4 regions of the Embleya sp. L77 genome follow, and region 2 is predicted to be linked to each of the others. Evidence: riboswitches for the same ligand, from Rfam matches in the RefSeq annotation. Region 2 holds a riboswitch; each other region holds the start of a gene.

Region 1 (5,428 bases), 450 kb from region 2:
GGGGATCAGCACCCGCTTCCGACCCGCCGGCAGCGAGGAGTGGTCGGACTGGCAGGACCTGGGCGGCGGCGAGATCGTCGAGGGGCCGAGCGCGGTGACCCGCCCGGACGGCCGGGTGACCGTCTTCGGCACGGCTCGCGAGGGCATCCGGTACTGGGACTTCGTCGGCGACCGGTCCGGTCCGCCCGGCACGATCGCGGCCGAGCGGCCGGTGGGGGCGCCTGCGGCCTGGGTGGGCGCCGACGGCCGGGTCGGCATCGCGCACCGGCGGGCCGGCACGGCGGAGATCGCGAGTGTGGTCGAAGTCGGGCCCGGCGCCTGGACGCCGGGTGACCCGCGCACCGCGGGCGCGGGTCACGAGGCGCTGTACCCGCTGCCCCGGCCGGACGGCACGACGGTCGTCTGTACCCGGGACGCCGAGGGCCGTCCGGTCGTGGTGGGCGTGGCCGGGCCGCCGATCGTGCTCGACGAGCACGCGGTCGCGGTCGGTCCCACCGGCGCGACGGACGGCGCCGGGCAGCCGGTGGTCCTGTGGCTCGGACCGGACGGGGCGCTGCGCACGGCACGGCTTTCCTGACGATGTGCCGGGCGGCGCCCGGCCGTTCCGCCGGGGTGCTGTGCGCCGTACGGCCGTCTCGACGCGGCGCTGTGCACCATGCGGCCTTTCGGCGGCACGCTGGGCACCACACGGCCGTCCCGACGGCAGATCCGGCCCGCCGTGAGCGGCACCCGCGCGGACACCCGCCCGGACATGCGAACGGCGGGCGCTCCCCGAAGGGAACGCCCGCCGGACGGCGCGGGAGAGCGGTGGATCAGACGCTGACGCCGTGGCTGCGCAGCCACGTCATCGGGTTGACCGCGGAGCCGTAGTTCGGCGTGGTGCGGACCTCGAAGTGCAGGTGCGGGCCGGTCACGTTGCCGGTCGCGCCGGAGAGCGCGATCTTCTGGCCGGTCTGCACCTTCATCCCGGCCTTGACCGAGATCGAGGAAAGGTGCGCGTACTGGGTGTACTTGCCGTCCGCGTGCCGGATGACGACCTCGTTGCCGTACGCGCCGCCCCAGCCGGCCGACACGACGGTGCCCGAGGTGACCGCGCGCACCGTGGTGCCGGTCGAGACCGCGAAGTCCTGGCCGGTGTGGCTGCCGCTGGACCAGCGCGAGCCGCCGGCGCCGAAGCTCGACGTGAGCGTGGCGCCCGAGACCGGGGCGACGTAGGCGCCGGAGGCTTTCTCGGTGCTCGCGGAGGGCTTGGCGTCGCTCTTGGCGGCCTCGGTCTTGACCGAGGTCTTCGGCGCGGCCGGCTTGGTCTCCGCCTTCGGCGCGGCCTTGGGGGTCTCCGGCTTCTGCACCTCGACCTTGGGCGCGGCGGCCTCGGTCTTGGTGGTGGTCGGCGCGGCCTTGCCGTCGACCGTGAGCTTTTGGCCCGGGAAGATCAGGTCCGGGTTCTCGCCGACCACGCTCTTGTTGGCCTCGTACAGCTTCGGCCAACCGCCGGGCACGTGCGCGGCGCCGGCGATCTTCGAGAGCGTGTCGCCGGCGACCACGACGTAGGACGACGTGGCGGCGGAGTCCGACTTGGCGACCGGCTCGGTCTTCGGGGTCTCGGTCTTGGGAGCCTCGGCCTTGGGGGCCTCGGACTTGACCTCGATCTTGGGCGCGGCGACCGTCTTCTTCGGGGTCTCGGCCTTGGGAGTCTCGGTCTTGGGCGCCGTCTTCGGCGCGGTCTTGCCGGCCGAGGAGCCGGTGTCGACGTCGGGGGTGGCGCCGCCGCGGGTCAGGCCGGCCTTGACCGAGCACACCGGCCAGGCACCGGGGCCCTGGCTCTTGAGCACCTTCTCGGCTATCGCGATCTGCTGGCCCTTGGTCGCCTTGTCGGCGCGCGGGGCGTACTGCTGACCGCCGAACTCGTTCCAGGTGCTCTGGGTGAACTGCAGGCCACCGTAGAAGCCGTTGCCGGTGTTGATCTGCCAGTTGCCCGTGCTCTCGCACTGGGCGACCTTGTCCCAGGTGCTCACGGAGGCGGCCTGGGCCGTGCCCGCGCCGATGATCGGCATGGCGACGCCGACTCCGGCGACACCCGCCGCGGCGATCAGACGCGTGGTCCTACTGGTGCTGCGACGGCGATGACGCCCGGTTCCGGACAGCATGGCTGGATCCTCTCCCACGCCTACGAGGTGAGCTGTCGGATTCGGGCCGGAGATCGATAGCCCGGCCACATCCCGAAGGACGTGGCTTCACCCCAAGCCGTTCGCGGCGTCCGATCGTTTCGATCGGGGCCGTTCGCGGCGGTTCACCTGTGGTTCCCCCGCTCCTGTCGTGTGGTGCTCGTCAGCCTCCCGAACGGCCGGCGACAGGATTCGGCGTACCGGCGATCGGGGTCCGTGTGGGATACGGACGGATCGAACGCTAAGCAGGCCCGGACGTAGATCACAAGTCCGTGTCGGATAGACGTCGAATATCCGATTTGCGGATGAGCGCAATGTAGATGATCCCTTACGGAAAGGACCGTAGTTGGCGTTCCGTGGTGGATGCGTTGGAAATGCGTGACAGGGGCGCCCGGTTGCCGTGCATGCGGATCGTCCGGAAACGATTACCTACGCCCCGCTTGTCACATCGGCATCGCGCGTAGCGTCGCGCGGAGGGTGCCCATGCCCACCCGGACGGGCGTCCGCACTCGTGGCCGGCGTGAGCTACCCCACAAAACAACAAGCCGCATGTCCGATTCATCCCGGGCGACTTCATGCCCGCCGACCCCGGCCCGAGCGACCTCGTTCCGCCGCGCCGACGGCCGACGACCCACCGGCGCGGCGTCCCACACTCCGCCGTCTCAGCCGCGCAGCGCCCGCCAGCCGGCCCATGCGCTCTGCACCATGTCCGACGTGCCATGCCGGGCCTTCCAGCCCAACTCGGTGGTGATCAGGTCGGCGCTCGCGACCACCCTGGCCGGGTCGCCCGCGCGCCGTGGCTGGTACTCCGGTGCAAGGTCGCGCAAACCGGTGACCTCGGCGATGAGTTCCACCATCTCGCGCACCGACGTGCCATTGCCGCGACCCACGTTCAGCACCAGGCGCGCGTCCGGATCGGCCGCCAGTCGACGGGTGGCGGCCACGTGCGCCTCGGCCAGATCCACCACATGGATGAAGTCGCGCACGCACGTGCCGTCCGGCGTGTCGTAGTCGTCCCCGAAGATCACCGGCGCCTGATTGGCCGTCAACTTCTCCAGCACCATCGGCACGAGGTTGAACACGCCCTTGTCCGCGAGCTCGGGCGCGCCCGAGCCCGCGACGTTGAAGTAGCGCAGCGAGGCGTACGAGATCCCGTGTGCGCGCGCCGTGGCCTTGATCATCCACTCGCCGACGAGCTTGCTCTCGCCGTACGGGTTGATCGGCAGGCACGGGGTGTCCTCGGTGACGAGGTCCACGTCGGGCATGCCGTACACGGCGGCGCTGGAGGAGAACACGATGCGGGTGACGTCGGCCGCGACCATGGCCGCCAGCAGGGTGCGCAGACCCTCGACGTTCTCCTCGTAGTAGAAGAGGGGGCGCGCGACCGATTCGGGCACCTGCTTGCGGCCCGCGGTGTGCACCACGCCGGCCACGGCGTGCGCCCGGAAGACCTCGTCGAGCAGCGCCCGATCCAGCACCGAGCCGACCACCAGCGGCACCCCCTCGGGAACCCGCTCGCGCGAGCCCGAGGACAGGTCGTCGACCACGACCACGTCCTCACCGGCCGCGAGCAGCGCCCGCACGACATGCGTCCCGATGTACCCGGCACCGCCGGTGACAAGCCACTTCATGGGACGACCCTATCCGCCATCCCGGGCTCGCGGCGCAGGCACGGCGACCGGTCCGACGCACGGCGGGAAGCCCGCCATGCGGTTGAAGGACTGGACCCCGGGCCTGTTCCGCTCCCGGCTGCCGGAGTCCACCCGCCGGGAGACGCCGGCGGCCGGCCCGGACACGACGAAGGCGGCGTCGGATGCTTCGACTTCGACGACGCCGCCCTCGTCCGTCACGGCACTGGACCCCCTGGCCCGTGGGTCCCGCGGTGCCCGCTCAGCCGTTGTTCGCCCCGGGGGGGACGCGGACGGGGAGCTCCCACGGCGGGGTGCCCAGCTGCCGGCACGTGTGCTTGTTCGCGTACCTCGGGCAGGCCCCGCTGGTCTTCTGCAACTGGTGGGAGCGGTAGGTCAGCGAACCGATGCTCGAGTCGTCGACCGGTATGACGTCGTCGGCGACCGAGGAGGCCGCGGTACCGAACAGCAGCACCATCGCGGACAGCGCGCCGATTGTGGTCGCCATGCCGGGGGTGGTGCGCCAGCGCGCGCCGACGTGCTTGGGGTAGGCGTCCGCGACCGGGTCGGCGCGGTGTACGACGTACCGGTTCCACAGCGCGCGCAGCCGTTGCGAGGACAGGTGCCCGGCCACACCGAGCAGGAGCAGCATCACGTACGCGAGTTCGATCGAGGTGCGCGGGTAGAGCTGCACTGCCTGGTCCTGGAACATGTGCGAGGCGAACCAGAACCGCATCAGCCACGAGCTGGCCAGGCACGCCACCAGCGCGAGGACCAGCGAGCGCCGCATGCCGAGTGCGAGCGCGACCGCGAGGCCCACCAGCAGGATCAGCATGAACACGCCGACGCCGCCGAGTTCGCCGGGCGGTGGCCACGTGCCGACCTCGCCGGGCGAGTCACCGCGCCACATCAGGAAGTAGGCGGGGTCGACTGCGGTGTCGAAGTAGAAGTAGTCGTCCTTCTCGCCGCCGCTCTTGAGGAGCAGGTCCTTGAGGTACAGGCCGCTGATGATCAGGAACGGGACGATGGTCGCGATCACGAAGATCATCGCGGCCTTGAAGCCGCGTCGCCAGGGCAACACGAGCAGGCAGGTCACCAGCACGCCGGCGGCCGACCAGAGGAACCAGCCGGAGTAGGCGATCATCATCACGCCCAACATCACGCCGAAGGCCACCCCGGTGGTCACCCGATCGCGCTTCGTCATCCGCGGTGATCTGCGCAGTATCTGGATGAACTTCGCGATCACCGGCACGAATACGACCAAAATGATCGTGGTGTAGGGCTTGACCGGCTCATACAGCGGGATCGAGCTGGTGACGCCGATGGCCAAGGCCCACAGCGGCTGGAACCACAGGCGCCAGGCGAGGTAGGCGGCCGGACCGATCATCGCCATGATCACGATCTGCAGGTCCTGGAGCGAGTACGAGGTGTTGCCGTGCCGGAACACCTTCGCCCACAGCGCCAGCAATTCCGGGAACAGCGGCGGGTACACGCCGGAAATCGACTCGCCCCGGTTGATCGCCCCCGCCCAGTTCGCCAGGGTGCCCACGTCACCGTCGACGCCGTTGATCGGCCACGGCGTGCCGCGCAGGCCGATCGTGGTGCCACCGGCGACGAAGCCGGTGGCGAGTCCCG
Region 2 (5,428 bases):
GACGGTCGACTTGGTCGCGGACAGCGCCTTGGCCGCCGACGGGGACGTGCCGCGCCAGTCGACCAGCTTCTCGGGCAACTCGCCCAGGAAGCGCGACGGCGGGTTGTACGACGGCGCGCCCCACGCGCTGCGCATCTTCGCGAGCGTGACGTAGAGCCGCTCACGGGCGCGGGTGATGCCGACATAGGCGAGCCGGCGCTCCTCCTCCAACTCCTTCGCGTCGCCCAGCGAGCGCATGTGCGGGAAGACGCCGTCCTCCAGGCCGGTCAGGAACACCGTGGGGAACTCCAGGCCCTTGGCGGTGTGCAGGGTCATCAACGTGACCACACCGCCGTCGTCGCCATCGGTGGGGATCTGGTCGGAGTCCGCCACCAGGGAGACCCGCTCCAGGAAGTCGGCCAGCGTGCCGCCGCCGCCCTCCTGGGCCTGGGCCTGTTCGAACTCCAGTGCAACCGCCGCGAGTTCCTGGAGGTTCTCGATTCGGGTCTCGTCCTGCGGATCGCTGGACGCCTGCAACTCGGCCAGGTAGCCGGTCTGTTCCAGGATCGCCTCCAGCACGGTGGCCGGACCCGCGCCGCCGTCCACGACCGCGGTGAGGTCGTCCAACAGCTGGACGAAGCCCTTGACCGCGTTGGCGGAACGCTTGGCCAGGCCCGGCGCGTCCTCCGCGCGACGCAGCGCCTGGGCGAACGGGACCCGGTCGCGGGCGGCGAGCACGTCCAGGCACGCCTCGGCCCGATCCCCGATGCCGCGCTTGGGCACGTTCAGGATCCGCCGCAGCGAGACCGTGTCGTCCGGGTTGGCCAGCAGTCGCAGGTAGGCGAGCACGTCGCGGACCTCGCGGCGCTCGTAGAAGCGCACGCCGCCGACGACCTTGTACGGCAGCCCGACCCGGATGAAGACTTCCTCGAACACCCGGGACTGGGCGTTGGTCCGGTAGAACACCGCGACCTGCCCCGGCCTGGTCTTGCCCGCGTCGGTGAGCCGGTCCACCTCGTCCGCGACGAACTGGGCCTCGTCGTGCTCGTCGTCCGCGACGTAGCCGACGATCGGGGTGCCCGCGCCGGCGTCCGTCCACAGGTTCTTCGCGCGCCGGTTGCTGTTGCGCTCGATCACCGCGTTGGCCGCGCTCAGGATGGTCTGCGTGGAGCGGTAGTTCTGCTCCAGCAGGATGGTCTTGGCGTTCGGGTAATCGGCCTCGAAGTCGAGGATGTTGCGGATGGTCGCGCCGCGGAACGCGTAGATCGACTGGTCCGCGTCACCCACCACGCACAACTCGGCCGGTTCGATCTCGGCGAGACCGGCCTCGGCCGGGTTGACCAGGTCGCCGTCGATCGTGCGCCGCGGACCGCTGCCCGCCGCGCCGCCGACCAGCTCACGGACGAGCATGTACTGCGCGTGGTTGGTGTCCTGGTACTCGTCGACCAGCACGTGCCGAAAGCGCCGCCGGTAGTGCTCCGCGACGTCCGGGAACGCCTGGAGCAGGTGCACCGTGGTCATGATCAGGTCGTCGAAGTCCAGGGCGTTGGCCTGGCGCAGCCGCTCCTGGTACATGGTGTACGCCTGCGCCAGTATGCGCTCGGTCTCGTTGATCGCCTTCGCGGCGAAGTCCTCGTGATCGATCAGCTCGTTCTTGAGGTTGGAGACCTGCGCGTTGAACTTGCGCGGCGGGAACTTCTTCGGGTCCAGGTCCAGGTCGCGACAGACCATCGCCATCAGCCGCTGCTGATCGGCCGAGTCGTAGATCGAGAACGACGAGCTCATGCCGAGTTTCTTGTACTGCTGCCGCAGGATGCGCACGCACGCCGAGTGGAACGTGGACACCCACATGGCCTTGGTACGCGGCCCGACCAACGCCTCGACCCGCTCGCGCATCTCGGCGGCGGCCTTGTTGGTGAAGGTGATCGCCAGGATCTCGCCGGGATGCGCACCGCGGGCCGCGAGCAGGTGGGCGATCCGATGGGTCAGCACGCGGGTCTTGCCGGAGCCCGCGCCGGCCACGATGAGCAGCGGGGACCCTTCGTGCACGACCGCGGCGCGTTGTTGCGGGTTCATCCCGTCGAGCAGCCGCGCCGGATCCACGACCGGGCGCGGGGCGCCGTTGCGGTAGTAGGCGTCGCGCGGTTCGGGGGGCGGCGCGTACTGCCCCTCGTACAGGTCGTCCGGATAGTCCTCCGGCAGGCCGTACACGTGGTTGTCGTCCGGCTCGGGCGGCAGCGGGATGTCGTCCGCGGGGCCCGTGGGGGACTTCTTGGCCGCGGTCTCGAAACCGGGCAGGGGGATGTCGTCGAAGAGGCTGCTCATCGTTCCCCGAGTCTAGGTGGGTAACAAGCGAGTCGTGCTCGGCCCTTTGTACGGAGCGGAGATCATGGCGCCGGCGACGGGTTGTCCCGCCGTCGGATCGATCGGACCAAGGGAGTACATCGTGCTGGACGATCGCGACGTGGAGCGGGTCCTGGTGCTGGCCGCGCATCCGGACGACATCGACTACGGGGCGGCGGGGACGGTGGCGACCTGGACCGAGGCCGGCATCGAGGTGAGCTATTGCCTGGTCACCGACGGGGACGCGGGCGGCTTTGACCCGGCGGTGCCGCGATCCGAGATCGGCGGGATCCGGCGGGCCGAGCAGAGCGCGGCGGCGGCGCACGTGGGAGTGCGGCAGCTGTACTGGCTCGGTTACCCGGACGGGCGGCTGGCCGCGACCTTCGAGCTGCGGCGCGACATCACCCGGGTGATCCGGCAGGTGCGTCCGCAGCGCATGGTGATCCCGAGTCCGGAGCGGGACTGGGCCCGGCTCGCGCCCAGTCACCCGGATCATCTGGAGGCGGGCGAGGCGGCGATGCGGGCGATCTATCCGGACGCCCGGAACCCGTTCGCGCACCCCGAGCTGCTGGACGTGGAGGGGCTGAAGGAGTGGACCGTGCCGGAGACGTGGTTGTCGCCGACACCGGCGCCGGACCACGCGGTCGAGGTGAGTGCGGTGTTCGAGCGCAAGATGGCGGCCCTGCTGTCGCACGCGAGTCAGACGAGCCATCTGTCCGGGCTGCGTGCGGAGGTCACGACGATGCTCACCCGCAATGCCGAGCGGTTCGGCTTGGGCGCGGGACGGATGGCCGAGGTGTTCCGGGTGATCGACACCCGTTAGGGCGGGTCGGCTGGGTTCCCCGGGCTTGGCGGGGTCTCGGGTCCAGATGAGCGCGACGGCGAGGTTCGGCGCGGTCGACAGGCCGAGTGCGCCGAGCATCCTCGGGACACCCGTGCCGCGGCGGCCCGCCTCGGACCGACAGCAGAATGACCGGTTGACGTCGATCCTGGCGTTGTCCGTGTCCTTGTCCGGGACTACTCGGACAGGTCACATACGAATAATTGCTGGCAAATCTCCCCAAGATCGACTTTCGGGAATCCGCGCGCTTTTCCCGTGATACGCGGAGAAGGAAACGGTGGTTTCGGTAAAGTTTTGGCAATGCGGCGGCTGATGATGATGGTCCTGACACGCCTGTGACTAGTGTTCTGCGACAGGCGATCGGCTCGACGTCGGCCACCCGGTCGACACGATCACCTCCGCCGAATTCGGGGACGCGTTCAGGTGACGGTGGGTAACCATCGTTGACGATGCGAAGCCGGAACCGGGGACCCTTGCAGTCCCTGGGGTGAATCGGTGCTCCGGCACCGTAGGGCGCCTTCTTCCGCCCGAACCCGTCAGCTAACCCGGTAGGCGGCCGAGGAAGGAGACTCGCCACCAGTGGCGTCCCAACGTCGACCCGGGCAGCACCGCAAGCCCAAGCCGCGCACCGCCGCGCGTACCGCAGCGACCGTAGTGACGGCCGCCGCGACGATGACCGGCGTGATGACCTTTGCCGGCACCGCGAGCGCGGACCCCGCCGCATCCTTCGAGCAGGTCAAGCAGCAGGTCAACCAGCTGCACAGTGACGTGGTCAAGGTCACCGACGTCGCCAACGGCGTCGAAGATCAGCTGGAAAAGAAGCAGGTCACCGCGAACCAGACGCAGGCTCGCGTCACCGAGGAACAGGTCGCGCTGAACGCTCTGCGTGACCAGATCGGTGTCCTGGCGGCGAACCAGTACCGCAGCGGCGGCCTGCCGCCGTCGTTGTCACTGGCGCTCAGCGGCGACCCCGAGGGTTACCTGCAGAAGTCGCAGATGATGTCCCAGCTCGACGGTCAGCAGGCCGCCAAGCTGAAGCAGATCGCGGCGCAGGCCCGGGTTCTCCAGCAGGACCGCACCGAGGCCTCCTCGCAGCTGGCCGAGCTGGAGAAGCTGCGGACCGAGCTGAACAAGAACAAGACCGAGATCCAGGCCAAGCTCGCCGAGGCTCAGCGGCTGCTGAACACGCTCACCGAGCAGCAGAAGAAGGAAGTCCTCGACTCGGACGAGCACGAGGGCGACACCACGCGCGGCAACGACCGCAGCTCGCGGGACAAGGAGGACACGCCGCCGGCGACCAACGTCCCCGCGTCCGGCCGGGCCGCGGCCGCGATCGCGTTCGCGCGGGCCCAGATCGGCAAGGCGTACGTGTCGGGCGCCGAGGGGCCCAGCTCCTACGACTGCTCGGGGCTGACCCAGGCGTCGTGGAAGGCCGCAGGCGTCAGGTTGACCCGCACCACCTGGACCCAGGTCAACGACGGTCCACGGATCGCCAAGGGCTCGCTCCAGCCGGGCGACCTGGTGTTCTTCTACTCGGACAACCGGCACGTGGGCCTCTACATCGGCGGCGGCAAGATCATCCACGCCCCGCGTCCCGGCAAGACCGTGACCGAGGCGCCGCTCGACTCGATGCCGTTCTACGCGGCGATTCGACCCGGGTAAATCCACCGGCCGCCCGAAAACCTCAACGGCGCCCTCCCGCGGATTCGTTCCGCGTGGAGGGCGCCGTCGTGTGTGTCGGGTGCGGCGGTCGCTCGGACCACCCACCTGCGGTCGCTCGCCTCGGCGGGTCGGCTCGTGCCGACGGTGGGCGGAGTCGGCGGGGTCTCAGGTCCACATGACCGCGATGGCGATGTTCGCCACGGTCAGCAGGCCGATCGCGCCGAGCACTTTGGAGGACACCCGGTCCGCGGCGCGGTTGCCCCAGACCAGCAGCAGGATGGCCAGCAGAATGACCAGCTTGGTGCCGATCTTGGCGTTGTCCACGTCCTTGTCCAGACCCGCCTGGACCACGCCGACCAGGGCCAGGCCGGTGACCAGCATGGTCAGCGCGCCGTGCGTCATCGCGGGCACGATCCGCCCGTCGCCGGTGCGCAGCGCGGATGTCTGGGTGAGGAAGCCACCGAGCAGGGACGCGATGCCCACGATGTGCAGGACCAGCAGGATCTGCCGCAGAACGTCCACGTCGTACAACTCCTCGTCGACCGTCGCGCGGCACCGGGACGCCGCGATTGTTGCCCGGCAGCCTAGCCGGCGCGGGTCGCT
Region 3 (5,428 bases), on a different replicon from region 2:
CGCACCACGGGCGCACCCCCGAGCCGTACGGCGAGCGCATCGGCGAGCGTGGTCTTGCCCGAGCCGCCGATGCCGTCCACCGCCACCAGCCGGGTGCCGCCGACCGACGGCGGCAGCGCGACGGCACACGCGGCGAGTCGAGCGGCCGTCGCGTCCCAGGGCGGATCCGGCCGTTCGATGGACACCGACGCAGCCTACCCACCGAGCCGCCCCGGACGGCGTCGCGGCCGGCCGCGACGCCGGGCGCACGTCGTCGTCCCGGCCGCCGACCGCAACACCCTGGACATCCCCGGATCCCGCACCAGTACATTTGTACTTGTACATCTGTACCACTGCGTCGTTGTACATCCGCACCACCACGTCTTCATCACTCGGAGGGAGAGGCCCGTGGCCTGGCTGTTCCTGGGACTGGCGATCTCGTGTGAGGTGATCGCGACCAGCCTGCTCAAGAGCACCGACGGGTTCACCCGGCTGTGGCCGACCGTGACGTGTCTGGCCGGATATGCGGGGGCCTTCTACCTGTTGACGCTGTCGTTGCGACAGTTGCAGGTGGGCACGGCGTACGCGATCTGGTCCGGGCTCGGGACCGTGGCGATCGCGCTGGTCGGGGCGGTGTTCCTGAACGAGCCGGTGACGCTGCTCAAGGCGTTCGGAATGGCACTGGTGATCGCGGGCGTGGTGGTGCTGAACCTGGGCGGTGCGCATTGACCGGGACCCGCGATCCCGAGGGACGGCGGCTGCGGATCCTGCGTGGTGCGTGCGAGGTGATCGCCGAGGTGGGCGTGGGCAACACCACGCATCGCCTGGTCGCGTCCCGGGCCGGCGTCCCGCTGGGGGCGACCACGTACTACTTCGCGACGCTCGACGACCTGGTCGGCGCGGCGCTCGCGCACGCGTCGGCGGAGACGGTGGCGCTGCTGGAGGAGTGGGTGCGGCGGACCCGCGATGCCGAGGACCTGCCGGGGGTGCTCACGGCGCTCACCGCCGAATACCTCGCGGACCGCCCGCGTGCGCTGGTCGAGTACGAGTTGTATCTGGCGGCGGCCCGCAGCCCGCAACTGCGCGGTTTCGCGGTGGCGTGGGTCGAGGGGGTCGGCGACTTCCTCGCCGGCCGGGTCGGGCGGCGGGCGGCGGCAGCGGCGCTGGCGGTCCTGGACGGCACGATGTTGCAGGTACTCACGCTGGGCACGGCCCTGGACGAGGAGCAACTGCGCTGGTCGCTGGACCGGGTCCTGGGGACGACCGCGCCGTAGCCGGGCGGGGGGCGCGGTGCGGTAGGGTCGGCGACAGCGAAGGGGAGTAGCCCCGCGAACCGGTCGTCGACATGCTGGAGTCCTCGGACTCCCGGTGGCCGGGCCCGTGCTCGATGCGGGCGGGCGAGACCTTCGGCCAGGTATCGACGCATCCGCGTTTCTCGCGGGTGCACCCGTCGTGCCGGGCCGAGTGGTCCTCCGGTCGCCGAGCGGCGCCTTCGTGAAGACCCGGAGGCCCGGCTCTCGCAGAAAGCCACCCGGATGCACCTCGACCCTCTGGCGATCCTGACCGCCTTCGGGCTCATCTTCCTCGCCGAACTCCCGGACAAGACGATGTTCGCATCGCTGGCCATGGGCACCCGCATGCGGCCGCTGTTCGTCTGGTTCGGCACCTCGACCGCGTTCGTCGTGCACGTCGCCATCGCCGTCGGCGCGGGCGGACTGCTGGGCCTGCTCCCCGGCTGGATCGTCAAACTCGTCTCCGCCGCGCTGTTCGGCTTCGGCGCCTTCATGCTGCTGCGCGGCGGGGCCGGCGACGACGACGAGGACACCGCGGGCAAGACCGTGACCGGTTTTTGGCCGGTCTTCTCGACCGCGTTCACGGCCGTGTTCATCAGCGAATGGGGCGACCTGACCCAGATCACCACCGCCAACCTGGCGGCCACCAACGGCACCTGGTCCACCGCGATCGGCTCGGCCGCGGCGCTGATGTCGGTCTCCGCACTGGCTCTGCTGGCGGGGCGGTTCATCGCCAAGCGGGTCCCGCTCCAGACGGTGCAGCGAATCGGCGGCGTGTGCATGCTCGGGCTGGCGATCTGGTCGGTGGTGGAGGTGTTCACGGGCTGACCTGACCTGGGCGGTCCGGGCCGGCGGAGGCGGGAGCCGCAAGGGCGGTTTTCCGCCGTGCCGGTCGGGCACCCGCGTCCCATGGTGAAAATCGGCTACACGATGATGACCGAACAGGCCGGGCCCAAGGATCTCGTCGAGCACGTGGTGCACGCGGAGCGGGTCGGGTTCGACTTCTCGGTGACCTCGGACCACTACTTCCCGTGGCTGGATGCGCAGGGCCACGCGCCCTACGCCTGGAGCGTGCTGGGCGCGGCGGCCCAGGCCACGTCGCGGATCCCGTTGATGACGTACGTGACCTGTCCGACGATGCGCTACCACCCGGCGGTGGTGGCACAGAAGGCCGCCACCGTGCAGTTGTTGTCGGACGGGCGCTTCCGGCTGGGACTCGGCTCCGGCGAGAACCTGAACGAGCACGTGATCGGCGGCGGGTGGCCGGCGGCGGACGTACGGCAGGAGATGCTCGGCGAGGCGGTGCAGATCATCCGGGCCCTGTTCGCGGGCGGCTATGTCGATCATCACGGCACACACTTCGACGTCGAGTCCGCCAAATTGTGGGACCTGCCGGATCGACCGCCGCCGATCGGCATCGCGGTCTCCGGCACCCAGAGCTGCGCACTGGCCGGGCAACTGGCCGACCTGGTCATCGCGACCGAGCCCAAGGGTGAGCTGTTGGCCGAATTCGATCGGCACGGCGGCGCGGGCAAGCCCCGGGTGGGCCAGTTGCCGGTCAGTTACGACCCCGACCGGGACGCCGCGATCGCGCGGGCGCACGAGCAGTTCCGCTGGTTCGGGGGCGGCTGGAAGGTCAACTCCGAGCTTCCGGGCACCGCCGGCTTCGCGGGCGCCACGCAGTTCGTCCGGCCGGAGGACGTGGCCGAGTCGATTCCGTGCGGCGACGACGTGGGCGCCTTCGTCGACGCGGTGCGCCCGTACGTCGAGGCCGGGTTCACCGAGGTCGCGCTCGTCCAGATCGGCGGCGACACGCAGCACGCCTTCCTGGACTGGGCTCAGGACAAGCTCTTGGCGGCGCTGCGGGAGTTGTGACGGGTTGGGGCTGCGGAGGCGGAGCGGAGCGGGGGCGCGGGGTCGGCGCCCCCGCTCCGTGGTTTCGGCTCCGGCTCGGTAGCGATGGCGTTGCGGTTGCGGTTGCGGCCCGGCGTGGTGGGGACATACGTCGGGCCCGATCGGCATGGGCGCATCGGCATCCGCACGGGTCGGCATCGCATCCATCGCTCGGATCGGCGGATCGACGGACGTGCGTGCGGGGTGGGCGGGGCACGCGGAGCCGCAGGGTGGATCGTTCGATCGCCGGCATGTCCGGCATGTCCCTCCGCTCGAACCGTCCGAAATGTGATGTAGGCCGCATGGATAAAACGGACATAAATTACTTAGCCGACTTCGCGTGGTAATTCATTTCTCGCGTCCCGGCATGAATTTCGACTATTTTCCGTGACCGGACGATCACGCCACTCTCCGAGATATCCCCTCGTCATCAGCGGTGCGCCGCGCCGAGGCCGGGTGAGATGTCGCCTTTATTCCGCCTTTACGCCGCAGGCAAAGTCGGCGTTTCGGTTGTGATCCGGCATCGCCATTGCCTACCTTTCTCGCCGATTCACCTTTCGGGTGAACCCTGTCGCCGGTACGCCGAATCCCGTCGCCGGCAGCGGGAGGTCTACATCGAAGAATCCGACGGGAGCGGGGGAACCAGGTGGATCGCCGTGGCCGGGATCGTTCCGGTGACGGCTAGGGGTGAAGTCGCGTGTTGCGCGACCGGGCTACTCCAGTCCGAATCCGACAGCTCACCTCGTAGGCGACAGGAGAGGACCCCATTTCATGCTGTCCGCAAACGCTCGCCACCGCGCCGCTCGCCCCGCCAACGTCCGCCGCTTCGTCGCGGCGGTGGGCATCGCCGGCATGGGTGTCGTGATCCCGGTCGCCACTGCCGGTACGGCTCAGGCGCAAGCCCCCTCCACCTCCGACCAGCCCACCTCCGGCACCTCCGCCGTGCTGTCGGCGGCTCCGACCGCCGCGGTCGAGAGCGCTCCGGTCCAGGCCGCGCCCGCCGCGCAGGAAACTGCCGTTCCCGCCGACAAGGCCGGCTACGTGGTCAAGGCCGGCGACACGCTGTTCGGGCTCGCCCGGGCCAACCAGGTCACCGGCGGCTGGCAGAGCCTGTACGAGCTCAACCGCGACGTGCTCCTGTCCGGCCCGGACCTGATCCAGATCGGCCAGACCCTCCGGCTGACCGGCTCGGCGCCCGTGCTGTCCAAGGCCGCTCCGGCCCAGCCGAGCATCAAGGTGCAGCCGAAGACCACCGTCACCCCCGGCAAGACCACCACCAAGCCGGCGAGCAAGCCGTCGGCCGAGGTGTCGGTCAAGCCCGCCGCCAAGGCCCCCGCCAAGCCCGCCACCGGCGGCTCGAAGGGCAACCAGGCGCCGACCGGCGGCTCGTCCACCGCGTCGAGCAGCAAGGCCGCCCAGGCCGTGGCCTTCGCCAAGGCGCAGATCGGCAAGCCGTACGTGTACGGCGCCACCGGCCCGAACGCGTACGACTGCTCGGGTCTGGTCCAGGCCGCGTACAAGTCCGCGGGCATCTCGCTGCCGCGCGTGACCAACGACCAGTTCGCCGCCGACCCGCACGTGTCGGTCGCCAACCTGCAGCCCGGCGACCTGGTGTTCTTCTACTCGGGCATCAGCCACGTCGGGATCTACATCGGCGACGGCAAGATGGTGCACGCCGCCAACCCGCGCAAGCCGGTCGAGATCGCCTCGATCAGCACCATGCCGATCGCCGGCGCCACCCGCCCGGTCTGATCACCCCGCCGACAACCGCAGCCGGCAACCCTCGGCCGCGGCCTCGGCCGCAGTAACACAACCGCACAGTGGGACGCCCTTCCGGCGCCGTGCCCCCCGACGACGGTCGGAGAGCACGGCGCCGCCCCCCGTTCCCCGAGGCACATCCCCGAACCCTCCGCCCTCGCCCCCACACCCCGCGCCAGCTACACCCACCACTCGGCGCAGCACCCCCACCAGCCCCCGGCACAGCCGCCCGCCCAGCCCCAAGCCGCAAGCCCCAATCGGCTCCAGCACCACGAGCCAAACAACGGAGCCGGGACAGTCCCGGACCCCAGCAGCCCCCAAGCATCCGACCAAGTCGCACCCTCGTCGACGCCCGGACGAACACAACGACCAACACAGTCCGTTCGCAACACCCCCCAACCACAACCCACACAAACCCAAGAGCCCCTCCCCACCGTCCCTCAAGGCAAACCCAGCCCGTCCACCACACGAAACCACTCAGCCCGAGCGGCGCATGAGGCCACTCA
Region 4 (5,428 bases), on a different replicon from region 2:
CGCGCATCAGGCCGGTGAAGATCTCCGCGCCCGACTCCAGCGGGTAACTCGCGGTCCAGCCCAGTCCCCAGCCGCCGACGAGTTCGGCGGCCTCGGCGAACTCGTCGCCGGTGTAGGCCAACGAGCCGAGCACCCGCTTCTCGGTACGCACCGGCACGGTCGCATCGAAACCGGCGCTCGCGTCGGCCGGGCCGAGCCGTGTCCTTGCTCTTGCCGCGCGCCCACTGGCCGTCGCCGAATTGCAGGTCGCGGTCGGAGACGTCGTTGGCGACCGTGTACTCGGCGATCGCGTCCATCGCCTCGTCCTTGTCCCCGTGCCGCAGCGACTACCGCCGGCCTCATTCCACTCTCTCGTTGTCATCGTGCCGGACAGGGCCTAACCGACCGCACCGGCCCACCCTCGCGGTGATCACCGAGATCACCATGGCCCTGCTGCCCGCGCCCGCCGACACGGGCACCGGCATCGCCTAGTTCCCCGACCTGGCCCACGCCGGCCGTGCGGTCTCGCGGTCAACCCCGGCTGCCTGCGCCAACTGCGCACCGGCCTGCGTCGGCGCGGGTCGCGGGTGCGCGCGATGCACCTCGCCGAGTTCCTCACCGCATTCCACGCGCCGCCGACCCCCGCGGCCGGCGACCCGAGGGCGGGCTGAGGTCAGGAGGCCGGGCCCGATGTGGCGCACGCAACTCCACAGGGGAGGCCGCGTGCGCCGTACCCGGTCCGGGCTCCAGCCGCCGGCCCGATGCGGCAGGCACGGGAGGCACCCGGCCCGGCCCGAAGTATCACCGGCATATAGGGGTAATCCGGACAATATTTTGCGGGCGCATGACGCACGTCACAACGCGCATACCGTTCGTCAGGAACTCGCACGCACCGTGAACCGAGTTTTCCGGATTCTCACCCGCCGTGATTTCTCAATCAACGGTGAGTGAGCATTTTGGGCACAATGCGTACGGAGTTCGGGACTTTAAGTCCCGTTATTCCACCCTTAACACCCGATTCTTCGGTTTCGGCGAATCGTGATGTTTGGTTCCGCGCCGGGGGTGTGCGTAGTTTGGTGCTTCGCCACACCGGTCCGGTGCTCGGCGAAATGGTCTCCCGGTTCGCCGAATCCTGCCGCCGGAGCGAGGCCACGGTACGAAACCCGAAAGGCAGGAGCGGGGGAACCAAGTGGAATGCCGTCCCGGGCGTCTGTGACACAGGCGCCCACGCGGACGGCTTGGGGTGAAGCCGTGCCCGTCCCTCTCATCCGAGGGTCGAACACGGCCGGGCGAGACTCTCCAGCCCGAATCCGACAGCTCACTTCGTAGGCGTGGGAGAAGGAAAAATCTTCGTGCAGTCGTTCATCACCCCTGCCCGTATGCCCAAGAAGACGCGCCTCGCGCTGACTCTCGGCATGGCCGGCGCCATCGTCGCCGCCCCGCTGATCACCGGTATCGCAACCGCCAACGCCGCCTCGGTCTCCACCTGGGACAAGGTCGCCATGGGCGAGAGCTCGGGCAACTGGCACATCAACACCGGCAACGGTTTCTACGGTGGCCTGCAGTTCACCCAGAGCACCTGGAACGAGTTCGGCGGTCAGCAGTACGCCCCGCGCGCCGACCTGGCCACCAAGGACCAGCAGATCGCCATCGCCGAGAAGGTCCTGGCCGTGCAGGGCCCCGGCGCCTGGCCGAACACCTCCGGCCCGGCGGGTCTGACCAAGGGCGGCGCCAAGGCTGCCGTCTCGCCGACCACCAAGTCCTCCGGCTCGGCCAAGACCTCGATCAAGGTCGCCCCCAAGGCCGCCGAGAAGCCGGCCGAGTCCAAGCCGGCGACCGCCGCCGCCCCGAAGATCGAGGTCGTCCCGGCCGCCGCGAAGCCCGCGTCGACCACCACCTCGTACTCCGTGGTCAAGGGTGACACCCTGTCCAAGATCGCCGCCGACAAGGACATCGCCGGTGGTTGGCACAAGCTGTACGCCGACAACCGGTCCGTGATCGGTGGCAACCCGAACCTCATCCACGTCGGCCAGAAGCTCTCGCTGTCCGGCAAGGCCAAGGCGTCAACCGCCACCGCCACCACCACCACCGCCAAGGTCGAGGTCGCGCCGAAGGCCGCGCCCAAGACCGAGACCGTGGCCGAGACCAAGCCCTCGGCGTCGGTGAAGGTCGCGCCGAAGACCACGGTCAAGGAGAAGGCCCCCGTCGCCGCCAAGGCGTCCTCCGCCAAGGCCGGCAGCACCGCGGTCAACGCGTCCGGCTACGTCGCTCCGGTGAGCGGCTCGCTGGGCACCGCGTTCGGCGTCGGCGGCAAGATGTGGTCCAGCGGCAGCCACACCGGCCAGGACTTCGTGGCCTCCACCGGCACCCCGGTGAAGGCGATCACCTCGGGCACCGTGGTCAAGGCCGGCAACGGCGGCGCCTACGGCAACGAGATCGTGATCAAGCACGCGGACGGCAAGTACTCGCAGTACGCGCACCTGTCCAGCATCGGCGTGCGCGCCGGTGCCACGGTGAGCACCGGTCAGCAGATCGGCCTCTCCGGTGCGACCGGCAACGTGACCGGCCCGCACCTGCACTTCGAGATCCGCACCACCCCGAACTACGGCAGCGGCATCAACCCCGTCAGCTACCTGCGCGCGCACGGCGTCAACCTCTGATCCGAGCGTCACTCAGGCAGTAGCCGCACGGCAACAGCCACGCTGCGGTAGCCGTACAAGGGCCGGGCCCGTCGACCACGCGTCGACGGGCCCGGCCCACGTGCGCGTCCGCACCCCTGCGGAGGCCCCGATCCCCGCGGACTCCGAAGCCCCGCGCACTCCGAGACCCCCGCGCGCGCCGAAGCCCCGCGGGCCGGGTCGATCAGCCGCGTGCCGGATACCGCTTGGGCAGCGGCAGTCCGCGTGCGGCCAGCAACTCCCGTGCCCGATCGGGGTAGTCGGTGATCAGACCGTCCACGCCGTCGTCCATCAGCTTGGCCATGGTCGCCGGGTCGTCGATGGTCCACGGCACGACCTTGATGCCCCTCGCGTGCGCCTGGGCGACCATCTCCCGGGTCACGTACGGGCGGTAGTCCGGGTCGGTGACCTTGCCGTTCTGCGGGAAGCCGTGCACAGGCGAGAACGTCGTGGCGCCGAACGAGGCGATCGCGCGCAGCGGGTCGCCGCCGAAGTCGTCGATGTCCAGGCCGCCCAGCCAGGGCGAGGCGCCGGGCTTGCCGACCTGGAGGAAGTCGTAGTTGGTCAACGCGACCAGCGGCAGCCGCGGTTCGACCTGTCGCATGCGCTTGAGCGCGCCCCAGTCGAAGCTTTGGATGGTGACCTGGCGCAACAGCCCGGCCCGGCGCACCTCGCGCGCCACGGTCTGCACGAACTGCTCGCGCGGCGCGGTCTCCTGCGGCGCGCCCGCCTCGACCTTGGTCTCCACATTGAGCTTCACGCCGCGCGCGTGCCGGCGCTCGACCAGGTCGAACACCTCGGTGAGCAGCGGCATGCGGGCTCCCGGCGAGGTGGTCTGCGCGGGGAAGCCGGGGAACTGCCGCGACCCGCAGTCCAGGGTGCGGATCTGGGCCAGGCTGAGCGTGTTGACGTACTTGCCGACGTAGGGGAACTCCGGGTCGCCGGCCCGCACCGGTGCGGTGTCGGCACACTTGCGCCCGTCGACCCTGCGGTCGTGGGTGACCACGGCGCGGCCGTCCTCGGTGATCTGCACGTCCAGTTCGAGGGTGGACACGCCCAGGTCCAAGCCCTTGGCGAAGGACGCGAGCGTGCTCTCCACGGTCAGCCCGAGTCCGCCTCGGTGCGCCTGGAGGTCGAAGGACTTGCGGTGGTGACCGCCGTGGCGGTCCGCCGCGGCGGCCGCTCCCGGGGCGGCGACGATGGCGGCCCCGGCCAGGACCGCGGCCGTGACGGTCTTCCATCCGGACATGGACGTCTCCTTCTCGCTCCGGTCGACGACGATCGACCGTCGACGCCCACACCCTGGCCCGCGCGAAGTGATGCGCGGGGAGTCGGGCCGTGGCGTTCCGGCGAAGAAGAGAAGAAGAGGAGACGAAGACGCCCACCGGGGCCGCGCCGAACAGCCGCCGAAGCGGCCCACCCGACCACCGAAGTCGCGGCGCTCGCACGGCCGTTCAGCAGCCCATCGAGGACCCGTCGTCGGTCCAGCCGGGTCGGTGCGCGGCCAGCAGCCGGCCCGACGCCTCGTGCACGACCTGTAGTTCCTCCGCCGAGACGACGGCGAAGAACGCGTCCTCGGCCTCTCCGAGCAGCCGGGTGCTCTTCGCAACCAACTCGCGCCCCGAGTCGGTGACCTGGACGACGTGCCGGCGCCGGTCGTGCGGGTTGCGCCGACGCTCGGCGAAGCCGCGCGCCTCCAGGTCGTCGAGTAGGCCGACCAGGACGTTCGGGTCGATCCCGAGCAGCCGGCTGACGTCCTGCTGAGACAACGATTCGTAGGCCAGCAGGGTCTCCAGCACGTGTACGTGCTTGGCCTTGACCCCCAGCGTGGCCAGGGTCTGATCGGCGAGCGCCAACAGGAGATCGGCCAGCTTGACCAGCCGGTATCCGGTCCGTGCTCCCATCGGCGGCCGCCCCGTGCTCGGTCGGTCCGTCATGGCCACATATTAGCGGCCCTCGATCATATGTCTTCTAGACGACAGGCGATGCATATCGTATGTTCCACATATGATCCATCGACTCTACGGAAGGGTTCGGCGATGTTCGCTGCCCTGGCCCGCCTGACCACGGCCCGACCCCGGCTGCTGCTGCTCACCGCCCTGCTCCTGCTGATCGGCGCCGGCCTGCTCGGTCGAGGCGTCGGCGACCACCTCCTCGGCGGCGGCGCCGTCGACCCGAACTCGGCCTCCGCTCGCGCCGCGACCGCACTCGACCGCGACTTCCCCGGCAGCCGGCCCAACCTGGTCCTCCTGGTCGGCGCCGACCGCCCCCTGGACGCACCCGAAATCAGGGCCCAGGCACGGGAGTTGACCGACCGCCTCGCCGCCGAACCCGACGTCGAGGGGGTGCTCTCCCACTGGACCGACGGTGCCCCCACCCTGCGCACCGCCGACGGCCGGCACGCCCTGGTCCTGGCCCACATCCGCGGCGAGGAGACCGCCGCCTCGGACACGTTCGAACGCCTGGCAGCGCACTACCGCGGCACCCGAGGAGCCCTGACCGTCGAACTCGGCGGCAGTGTCGCCGTGCGCCACGACGTGCAGAAGACCATCTCCGAGGACCTGGTCCGGGCCGAACTGATCGCCCTGCCGATCACCCTGCTGATCCTGATCCTGGTCTTCGGCAGCCTGGTCGCCGCCCTGCTGCCGCTCGGCGTCGGCATCCTGGCCATGGTCGGCACCAACGCCGTGCTGCGGCTGGTCTCCTCGACCACCGACGTATCGGTGTTCGCCCAGAACCTGACCACCGTCCTGGGCCTGGGCCTGGCCGTC

Evidence for each region. Region 2 has a riboswitch for cyclic di-AMP ahead of ACZOOI_RS10385 (C40 family peptidase). Riboswitches for the same ligand answer to the same signal wherever they lie in the genome.
Region 1: it holds a riboswitch for cyclic di-AMP, as region 2 does, so the genes downstream of both, ACZOOI_RS12515 (transglycosylase family protein) here and ACZOOI_RS10385 (C40 family peptidase) in region 2, are expected to answer to the same signal.
Region 3: it holds a riboswitch for cyclic di-AMP, as region 2 does, so the genes downstream of both, ACZOOI_RS38915 (C40 family peptidase) here and ACZOOI_RS10385 (C40 family peptidase) in region 2, are expected to answer to the same signal.
Region 4: it holds a riboswitch for cyclic di-AMP, as region 2 does, so the genes downstream of both, ACZOOI_RS36085 (transglycosylase family protein) here and ACZOOI_RS10385 (C40 family peptidase) in region 2, are expected to answer to the same signal.

What each region holds. Positions count from the first base shown of each region.
Region 1 is NZ_CM145709.1:2,975,864-2,981,291, reverse strand. Features, by position in the region: gene ACZOOI_RS12520 (PIG-L family deacetylase) at 1-577, shown strand, start outside; gene ACZOOI_RS12515 (transglycosylase family protein) at 813-2,147, opposite strand; cyclic di-AMP (ydaO/yuaA leader) riboswitch at 2,150-2,334, opposite strand; gene galE (UDP-glucose 4-epimerase GalE) at 2,828-3,796, opposite strand; gene ACZOOI_RS12505 (hypothetical protein) at 4,056-5,428, opposite strand, start outside.
Region 2 is NZ_CM145709.1:2,529,557-2,534,984, reverse strand. Features, by position in the region: gene pcrA (DNA helicase PcrA) at 1-2,304, opposite strand, end outside; gene ACZOOI_RS10390 (PIG-L deacetylase family protein) at 2,426-3,145, shown strand; cyclic di-AMP (ydaO/yuaA leader) riboswitch at 3,598-3,733, shown strand; gene ACZOOI_RS10385 (C40 family peptidase) at 3,743-4,825, shown strand; gene ACZOOI_RS10380 (hypothetical protein) at 4,991-5,347, opposite strand.
Region 3 is NZ_CM145710.1:2,063,908-2,069,335, reverse strand. Features, by position in the region: gene ACZOOI_RS38940 (uridine kinase family protein) at 1-185, opposite strand, end outside; gene ACZOOI_RS38935 (DMT family transporter) at 388-708, shown strand; gene ACZOOI_RS38930 (TetR/AcrR family transcriptional regulator) at 705-1,253, shown strand; gene ACZOOI_RS38925 (TMEM165/GDT1 family protein) at 1,515-2,099, shown strand; gene ACZOOI_RS38920 (LLM class F420-dependent oxidoreductase) at 2,181-3,146, shown strand; cyclic di-AMP (ydaO/yuaA leader) riboswitch at 3,771-3,929, shown strand; gene ACZOOI_RS38915 (C40 family peptidase) at 3,936-4,916, shown strand.
Region 4 is NZ_CM145710.1:1,412,341-1,417,768, forward strand. Features, by position in the region: gene ACZOOI_RS36075 (hypothetical protein) at 1-157, opposite strand, end outside; partial or broken gene ACZOOI_RS36080 (fumarylacetoacetate hydrolase family protein) at 201-323, opposite strand; cyclic di-AMP (ydaO/yuaA leader) riboswitch at 1,131-1,326, shown strand; gene ACZOOI_RS36085 (transglycosylase family protein) at 1,359-2,639, shown strand; gene ACZOOI_RS36090 (glycerophosphodiester phosphodiesterase family protein) at 2,842-3,906, opposite strand; gene ACZOOI_RS36095 (MarR family winged helix-turn-helix transcriptional regulator) at 4,112-4,594, opposite strand; gene ACZOOI_RS36100 (MMPL family transporter) at 4,697-5,428, shown strand, end outside.